DNA from 2 places in the Pseudacidovorax sp. DMC4 genome. Region 2 is predicted to be linked to the other one. Evidence: predicted binding sites of a transcription regulator. Region 2 holds the regulator's gene; the other holds the start of a gene.
The links. Region 2 encodes FNR, which switches genes on or off when oxygen is low (the NO sensors DNR and NnrR bind a similar motif). Its sites were predicted from a motif close to TTGATNNNNATCAA; they were not measured.
Positions count from the first base shown of each region.

Region 1: a site for FNR is predicted at 1,873-1,886, ahead of ACT54X_RS10035 (oxygen-binding di-iron domain-containing protein). Genes of this name have one in related genera too.

Region 1 covers NZ_JBQUYR010000004.1:278,223-282,630, reverse strand. The annotation lists gene ACT54X_RS10045 (peptidoglycan DD-metalloendopeptidase family protein) at 1-630, shown strand, start outside; gene ACT54X_RS10040 (hypothetical protein) at 802-1,035, shown strand; gene ACT54X_RS10035 (oxygen-binding di-iron domain-containing protein) at 1,051-1,830, opposite strand; gene ACT54X_RS10030 (LysR family transcriptional regulator) at 1,936-2,874, opposite strand; gene ACT54X_RS10025 (substrate-binding domain-containing protein) at 2,960-3,751, shown strand; gene ACT54X_RS10020 (Bug family tripartite tricarboxylate transporter substrate binding protein) at 3,859-4,408, shown strand, end outside.
Region 2 covers NZ_JBQUYR010000002.1:236,562-240,969, forward strand. The annotation lists gene ccoP (cytochrome-c oxidase, cbb3-type subunit III) at 1-160, shown strand, start outside; gene ccoG (cytochrome c oxidase accessory protein CcoG) at 225-1,673, shown strand; gene ACT54X_RS04725 (FixH family protein) at 1,717-2,013, shown strand; gene ACT54X_RS04730 (hypothetical protein) at 2,123-2,389, shown strand; gene fnr (fumarate/nitrate reduction transcriptional regulator Fnr) at 2,480-3,199, opposite strand; gene hemN (oxygen-independent coproporphyrinogen III oxidase) at 3,392-4,408, shown strand, end outside.

The sequences.
Region 1 (4,408 bases), on a different contig from region 2:
TGGACGGCCATCGTCGGCATTCCGCTGGCCGCGCAGCCCGGCGAGGCCCATGTGCGGGTCGGCGAGGCGGGCGGCAGCCGCCGCATCCCCTATGCCATCGCGCCCAAGCGCTATGCCGAGCAGCGCCTCACCGTGGCGCCGAAGACCGTCGACCTCTCCGCCGCGGACCAGGCCCGCTACGAACGCGAGCGCGACCACCAGGCCGGCGTCATGGCCACCTTCAGCGACCCGCTGCCCGCCGAGCTGGCCATGGCGGTGCCGGTGCCCGGCCGCCGTTCCAGCTCCTTCGGCCTGCGCCGCGTCTTCAACGGCCAGGCCCGCAATCCGCACAGCGGCATGGACATCGCCGCCGGCACCGGCACGCCCGTGCGCGCACCGCTGCCCGGCCGGGTGATCGACACGGGCGACTACTTCTTCAACGGCGGCACGGTATGGCTGGACCATGGTGGCGGTCTGCTGAGCATGTACTGCCACCTCAGCCGCATCGACGCCAAGGTGGGCGACCGCCTGGCCACGGGCGACGCCTTCTGCGCCGTCGGCGCCACCGGCCGCGTGACGGGGCCGCACCTGCACTGGGGCGTGATGCTCAACCGGACGATGGTCGATCCGGCGCTGTTCATCGAGGCCTGATCCGCGTCGGCAGACCCATCGGCGGCAGGCCGCCAGCGCGCGAATTCGCCCCTGCCGCGCCGCAGCATGCGCCGCCGTCCGACACGGCCGCCCGCCCCGGCCCTGATGCAATCCGCAGTGAGGCGGGTCGCAGTGGAAGGCCCGCCCGAACCATCGTCCGAGGAGAAACGAATGCCCCAATTTGCCACCATCCATGGCCATGTCACCTTCACGCCCGGCGACGGCGCGCCCATCGAGATCCCGGAAGGCCGGGTCGAGATCCTGGAAGCCGACGACAGCGTCACCCTGTCGTGGGAAGCCGAGCCCGGCACCGTCGGCACCACCGCCATGCCGCGCCTGCAGTACGACCAGTACGTGGAGGCCGGAAAGATCCGCCCCGAGGCAGGCGATCAGGCCGCCGCCTGACGCGATGCAGGACGCCTACCCCAGCACGCCCACCGGCATGAGGTAGGCGTCCTGCCCCAGCAGGTCGATCCCACACTGCAGGGATTCGGCCCAGTCCAGGAAGGCGCCAATGGCCGGCCCGGCAAGCGGCGCCCCGTGCTGCGGCACCAGCAGCGCGATGTCCAGTTGGCGCGCCATGCGCACCCACAGCCGCATCACCTTGTTGGACACCATGTAGCGGCGGTGGAAGGCCTCCATGTGCGGGCGGATACGGGCAAAGTCGGTGACCGGCGCCTGCGCTTCGGCACCGCCCACCATCGAGGCGCCCAGATCACCGGAGAACAGGATGCGGCTGACCGGGTCGTAGAACTGGAAGTTGCCCTCGGAATGGAGAAAGTGCGCGGGCAGCAGCCACAGTTCGCTGCCGCCAAGCTTCAGCCGGCCGCCCTCGTCGGGCACGGGCAGGACCCTGTCCGCCGTCTTCCCACTCTTGGCGAAATGCGGCGCGAAGCGTGCCCAGATTCGCGAGATGACCAACTGCGCCGAGGTGGTCGTCAGCCAGCGGTCGAGCGAGGCAATGATGTCGGGATCGGCATGCGAGGCGATCAGGTAGCTCAGTCGGCTCGGCTGGAAGTGCCGCGTCATGCCCAGGAAGAGCTCATTGAAGGCGATGTTGCCGCCCGGGTCGATGATCGCGCCCACGCCCTGGTCGATCAGCAGGAACTGGTTGCACTGCACCGCCTCGCCGCCGTCGCGGACCAGGTCGGTGAACATCAGGCAGGCATGCTGCGCGTCGCGGTAGAGCTCGATGGGCACGGGGCCGGCGCCGGGGCGCGGAAGACGAGGAACGGAGGATTCTTGACCTGAGTCCACCGCATGTCGATGCGGCGCCCGCTGCTTTCGCCGCCTGTTTGAGTTGGATCAACCGGAGGCCGAGTCGCCAGCCTTCGCGGCGCGCGCCGGCGCTTCGCACCAAGCCGTACGCAGGTGCGACAGGAAGCGCTGCGCCAGCGGCGACGGCGTGGCACCCGCCAGCGTCAGCACCCCCATGCGCCGGGTCAAGGGCACGTCCGCCAGGTGCAGTCCCTTGAGCCTGGGATCGCGCACGGGCAGGGCCAGCTCGGGCACCAGGCCGACGCCAAGGCCGGCCTCCACCATTGCAAGCAGCGCGCTCACATGGCCAACTTCCAGCCAGGCCGGCGGAGGACGCTGGTCGGCACCCAGGCCGGCATCGAGCAGGCGCCGGTTGCCACTGGTGCGCGCCACCGCCACCCATCGCTCGCCCGAGAACATCGCCAGGTTGGGCGAGCGCTTGCGCGCGAGCGGATGGTCGCGGCGCACGGCCAGCACGTAGCGCTCTTCCAGCAGGGGCTCGAAGTTCAGCGCGGGGTCGGTCACGCCGCTGAAGCCCAGGCCGAAATCGGCCTCGCCGGTGCGCACGGCGGCCGCCACTTCGTCCATGCCGCCGTCCATCAGCCGCACCCGTACCTGCGGCAGCCGGCGGCTGAAGCCATCGATCAGTTGCGGCATGCGCGCCGTCGCCACCGTCGGCACGCAGGCGATGGAGAGGCGGCCGGCATGGCGCGCGGCGATCTCGTGCACGCCGAGCACCGCGGCCTCCAGGTCGTCAAGCACCAGGCGTGCCCGCGACAGGAAGGATTCGCCCACCCGAGTCAAACGCACGTCGCGCGTGGTGCGCTCGAAGAGACGTGCGCCGAGCAGCTGCTCAAGCCGGTCCACGCGGCGGCTGAGCGCGGCGGGCGAGAGGTGAAGGTCTTCTGCTGCTGCCCGAAAGCCGCTTCGGTCGGCGACCGCCACGAAGGCCTGCAGCTGCTGGAGATCGAAATTGATGCGTGGCACGCAACAAGTGTATTGAACGTTGCACTTGTCGTAACAACGCGGGACGCCGACGATGCCGGCCGGTTTCAACCCATCCTCCAAGAACATGACCGAGACAAGCCTGAAGCGAAGCTTCGCCTGCGCCGCCCTCTTCCTCGCCTTCACCGGCACGGCCCTGGCCGAACCCCTGACCGTCGTCTCCTCCGGTGGCTTCGCGGCGGCCTACAAGAAGCTGGTGGCCGAGTGGCAGAAGCAGCCCGACCACGCGGTCGACTCGCAGTGGGGCCCGTCGATGGGCGCCACCAAGAACGCCATTCCCCAGCGCCTGGACCGCAAGGAACCCATCGACGTCGTCATCATGGTCGGCGATGCGCTCGACAAGCTGATGGCCACCGGCCAGCTGGTGCCGGGCTCCAAGGTCGTGCTGGCCGATTCCACCATCGCCTGCGCCGTGCCCCAGGGCGCACCGCGCCCCGACATCGGCACCGTCGACAAGCTGCGCCAGACGCTGCTGAATGCCCGTTCGGTGGCCTGGTCCGACAGCGCCAGCGGCGAATACATCGAGCGCGAGATGCTGCCCAAGCTGGGCATCGCCGAGCAGATGCGCGGCAAGGGCCGCAAGATCCCCGCCACGCCGGTGGGCGAGATCATCGCGTCCAAGGAGGCCGATTTCGGCTGCCAGCAGCGCAGCGAACTGCTGCCGGTGCATGGCATCGACATCGTGGGCGACCTGCCCGCCGACGTGCAGTACGTGACCGAGTTCTCCGCCGCCATCGTCGCCAGCAGCCCGCGCCGCGAGGAGGCCACGCGCTTCCTGCGCTTCCTGGCCACGCCCGAGAACGCCGAGGTCATCCGCTCCACCGGCCTGGTGCCGATGACCAAGGGCGGCGCGCGCTGAGCATTCCCAGGCTCGGCCGCCGCACGCGGTGGCCCGGCCCGCGCCGTGCTTGTCTGCGCCGGCGCCTTTCCTTCTCTCTCCCTCTCTCCTCTCCGGACCCGCCGACCATGCGATCGATCTCCCGCCGCGCCGTGCTGAGCGCCCTGGCCTTTTCCACCCTGACCGGCGCTGCCGGCATTGCCGCGGCGGCCGACTGGCCCTCCAAGCCGATCACCCTCATCGTGCCCTTCGCGGCCGGCGGTACCAACGACATCCTGGCACGCATCGTGGGCCAGAAACTGTCGACGCAACTGGGCGTGCCGGTGGTGGTGGACAACCGCGGCGGTGCCGGCGGCACCCTGGGCGCCGGCATCGCCGCCCGCGCCACGCCGGACGGCAACACCTTCCTGATGGCCGCCATCGCCCACGCTGTGGCACCGGCGCTGTACAAGAGCCTGCCCTACGACTTCGGCCGCGACTTCGACCCCATCGGCCTGATCGGCACCACGCCGAACGTGCTGATCGTCAACCCGTCGGTGCCGGCCAAGACCGTGCCGGAACTGATCGCCTATGCCAAGGCGAATCCGGGCAAGCTCAACTACGGCTCGGCCGGCCCCGGCAGCACCGAGCACCTGGCCGGCGAACTGTTCCGTGCCATCACCAAGACCGACATCACAC
Region 2 (4,408 bases):
CGGCTACGGCGAGGCCGCCATCATGGCCATGGTCAACAACGGCAAGCAGAACGTGATGCCGGCGCAGAACGAGCGGCTGACCGAGGCGCAAATCCGCGTGCTCGCGAGTTACGTCTGGGGCCTGTCCCACAACGCCACCACGGCGTCGGCCAAGCCTTGAGTGGCTTCATGACCCTCCGAGCCTGATCCCCACGAACGAAGGCGCCCGCGGGCGCCCCAACGCCATGTCCGCATCCTCCAACGCGCCCACGCCCAACCCTCGGCGCGTCATCCCCATTGCCGCCGAGCCGCCGGCCGAGGAGGCCGTGTCGCTGTACGCCGCGAGCAAGAAGATCTACCCGCGCGCGGTGCAGGGCCTGTTCGCGCGCTGGCGCTGGGCCATGGTGTTCGCCACGCAGCTGGTGTTCTACGGCCTGCCGTGGCTGAGTTGGGGCGAGCGGCAGGCGGTGCTGTTCGACCTGGCATCGCGGCGCTTCTACCTGTTCGGGCTGGTGCTGTATCCGCAGGACCTGATCTACCTGTCGGGCCTGCTGGTCATCTCGGCGCTGTCGCTTTTCCTTTTCACCGCAGTGGCGGGGCGGCTGTGGTGCGGCTATGCCTGCCCGCAGACGGTGTACTCCGAGATCTTCATGTGGGTGGAGCAGAAGATCGAAGGCAGCCGCACGGCGCGCATGCGGCTGGACGGCGAATCGCTCTCGATGGAGAAGCTGGTCAAGAAGGCCTACAAGCACATCGTGTGGATCGCCATCGCCATGTGGACCGGCTTCACCTTCGTGGGCTACTTCACGCCGGTGCGTGAGCTGGGCCTGGCCTTCCTGCAGACGCAGATGGGCTCCTGGGAGGTGTTCTGGGTCTTCTTCTATGCCTTCGCCACCTACGGCAACGCCGGCTTCATGCGCGAGCAGGTGTGCAAGTACATGTGCCCCTATGCGCGCTTCCAGAGCGCCATGTTCGACCGCGACACGCTGATCGTCACCTACGACCCTGGCCGCGGCGAGCCGCGGGCGCCGCGGGGCCGCAGCGTGGACTACAAGGCCCGCGGCCTGGGCGAATGCATCGACTGCGACCTGTGCGTGCAGGTCTGCCCCACGGGCATCGACATCCGCCAGGGCCTGCAGTACGAATGCATCGGCTGCGGCCAGTGCGTGGACGCCTGCAACACCGTGATGGAGAAAATGAACTACCCGAAGGGCCTCATCCGCTACGACACGGTCAACGGCATGGCCGGCCACTGGAGCCGCGCGCAGCTGTGGCGCCGCGTGCTGCGGCCGCGCGTGCTCATCTATGCCTCGGTGCTGATGCTGCTGGTGGTGGGCATGCTCGTCAGCCTGGTGGCCCGCACGCCGCTGAAGGTGGACGTGGTGCGCGACCGGGCGTCGCTGGCCCGCATCGCCGAAGGCGGCCGGCTGGAGAACGTCTACCGCCTGCAGATCATGAATGCCACCGAGCGCCCACAGAAGTACCGCCTGGCGGCGCAGGGGCTCGATGGCATCGCCGTCTCGCCCGACACGCCGGTGGAAGTCGGCCCGGCCGAGGCCCGCTGGGTGGCCGTGCGGCTGAGCATTCCCTACGGCAGTGCCGCCCCCGGTTCGCACAGCGTGCGCATCGAGGTGGGCGAGGAGGGCGGCGGCGCCCATGTGGCCGAGAAGGCCGCCTTCCTGGTGCCGCGCTGACTGCCCGACGCATCGACTTCGCATCCATCACGACGAGGACCCCATGACGAACCCGACGACGCTTGCTTCCGCCTCCCTGGTCGAGCCCTCCAGCGGTCCCTGGTGGCGCCATCCGCTGATGTGGATGGTGGTGGGCGGTCCGGCGGTGGTGGTGGTGGCCGGCTTTGCCACGCTGTGGCTGGCGGTGCACAGCCCCGATCCGGTGATCGAGGCGGACTACTACCGCCGGGGCATCGAGATCAACCGCACCCTGGAGGCCCAGCGTGCGCTGACGCCGGCGCAGCAGGCCCGCAACCACGTGACGACCCCCACGCGGAACCTGCCTCCCGCGCAGCCTTGACATGGCGCGTCGCTCACCGGCACGGCCCTCCACGCCCAGGCAGGCCCCGTTGCGCGGCCGCCCGCGGGGACGTCGGCGCCCCGCAAACCAGAAGACGGAGACTCCTCGCATGCTGCGCCAGCCTCACTGCCTGATGGCCATCGCCTGGCCGGCCTTCCTGGCCGCCTGCCTGATGGAGTTCCTGGTCTTCGGCTTCGTCGATCCGGCGGAATTGCGCTGGTTCGGCCATGTGCTGGAGATGCCGCGGCAGGCCATCTACGCGCTGGGCTTTTTCGGCTTCTGGGTCGTGACCATGGTGTGCAGCGCGACCACGGCACTGCTGATGCGCACGCCGGCCCAGGTCAATGCGCAGCCGGGGCCGGGCGGGCCGGCCTGAAGATCCCAGCAATGAAAAAGGGACGCCGTGGCGTCCCTCTCGTCTGCCGATGCGGCGGTCGACTTGCGCGAGCCGGCCGCCGTTCGCGCCTCAGGCGCAGACCGTGGGGTTCACCATCCGCCGTAGCGCCTCCGCATCGAGGATGCGCACATGCCGCTGGTTCACCTCCACGATGCCGTCGTCGACGAACTTGGACAGGGTGCGGCTCACCGTCTCGAGCTTGAGGCCCAGGTAGCTGCCGATTTCCTCGCGGGTCATGCGCAGCACCAGCTCGGAGGCCGAGAAGCCGCGCGCATGCAGGCGCTGCACCAGGTTCAGCAGGAAGGCGGCCAGGCGCTCCTCGGCCCGCATGCTGCCCAGCAGCAGCATCACGCCATGCTCGCGCACGATCTCGCGGCTCATGATCTGGTGCACATGGCGCTGCAGCGCCGACACCTCGCGCGACAGTTCCTCGATGCGGTCGAAGGGCATCACGCAGACCTCGGAATCCTCCAGCGCCACGGCGTCGCAGGTGTGGCGGTCGTTGACGATGCCGTCCAGGCCGATGATCTCGCCGGCCATCTGGAAACCGGTGACCTGGTCGCGGCCGTCCTCCGAGGTGATGCGGGTCTTGAACACGCCGGTGCGGATGGCGTAGAGCGAGACGAACTGCTCGCCGTTGTGGAACAGCAGTTCCTTGCGGCGCACCTTGCGGCGCGTGGCGACCAGCGAATCCAGTCGCTGCAGTTCCTCCGGCGACAGGCCCACGGGCATGCACAACTCGCGCAGGTTGCAGTTGGAACAAGCGACTTTGATGGATTCTGGGGTCATGGTGTGTCCGACTCTGTAGGGTGGGGGACGGCCCGACGCCTCGCTCGTGGGGTCTGTGGCGTCCGAAAGCTCCCGTGTCAGTCATTCTCCGACAGCGATCAACTTTCTGTTTGATGTGGATCAAGCGCCGATCATGGCTTCGAACGCACATTAGAGGCAACAACCCTGGCGCTGCTGTGCCCTCCTGCTGCGATGAGTTCCCTGCCCATCCCGTCCTCCTGCGCGGCCGAGCCCGCGGTGCTGTCGACGTCGCTGCTGCGCCGTTTCGACGTGCCGGGCCCGCGCTACACCTCCTACCCGACCGCCGACCGCTTCGTGGAGGCCTTCGGCCCCGCTGAGTATGCCCAGGCCCTGGTCCAGCGCCGCGAAGCGGCCGGCGCCCGTGCGCTGCCGCTGTCGCTGTACGTGCACATCCCGTTCTGCGAGTCGCTCTGCTACTACTGCGCCTGCAACAAGATCATCACGCGCCACCACGAGCGCGCGGCGGAATACCTGCAGGACCTGTTGTGCGAGCTGCGGCTGCAGGTGGCCGAACTCGGCCGGGGCGAGCCGGTGAGCCAGCTGCACCTGGGTGGTGGCACGCCCACCTTCTTCAGCGACGAGGAGCTGTCCACCCTGATGACGGCGCTGCGCGAGTCCTTCGACTTCCTGCCCGGCGCCGAATGCTCCATCGAGGTCGACCCGCGCACGGTCGATGAGGCCCGGCTTGCGCACCTGGCGGCGCTGGGCTTCAACCGCCTGAGCTTCGGTATCCAGGACTTCGATGCGCAGGTCCAGAAGGCGGTGCACCGCATCCAGCCCGCGTCCGAGGTCTTCGCGCTGATGGCAGCGGCACGACGGCTGGGTTTCACCTCGATCAACGCCGACCTGATCTACGGTCTGCCGCGGCAGAACAGCACGTCCTTCGAGCGCACGCTGGCGCAGGTGGTGGAGCTGCGGCCCGACCGCATCGCCCTGTACGCCTACGCCCATCTGCCCGAGCGCTTCAAGCCGCAGCGGCGGATCCTGTCGCAGGAGCTGCCCGACGCTGCCACGAAGATCGACATGCTGTCGCGTGCCATCGGCGTGTTCGGCGAGGCGGGCTATGTCTACATCGGCATGGACCATTTCGCGGTGCCCGAGGATGCCCTGGCCATCGCCAAGCGCCAGGGCCGGCTGCACCGCAACTTCCAGGGCTACAGCACCCAGCCCGACTGCGACATCATCGGC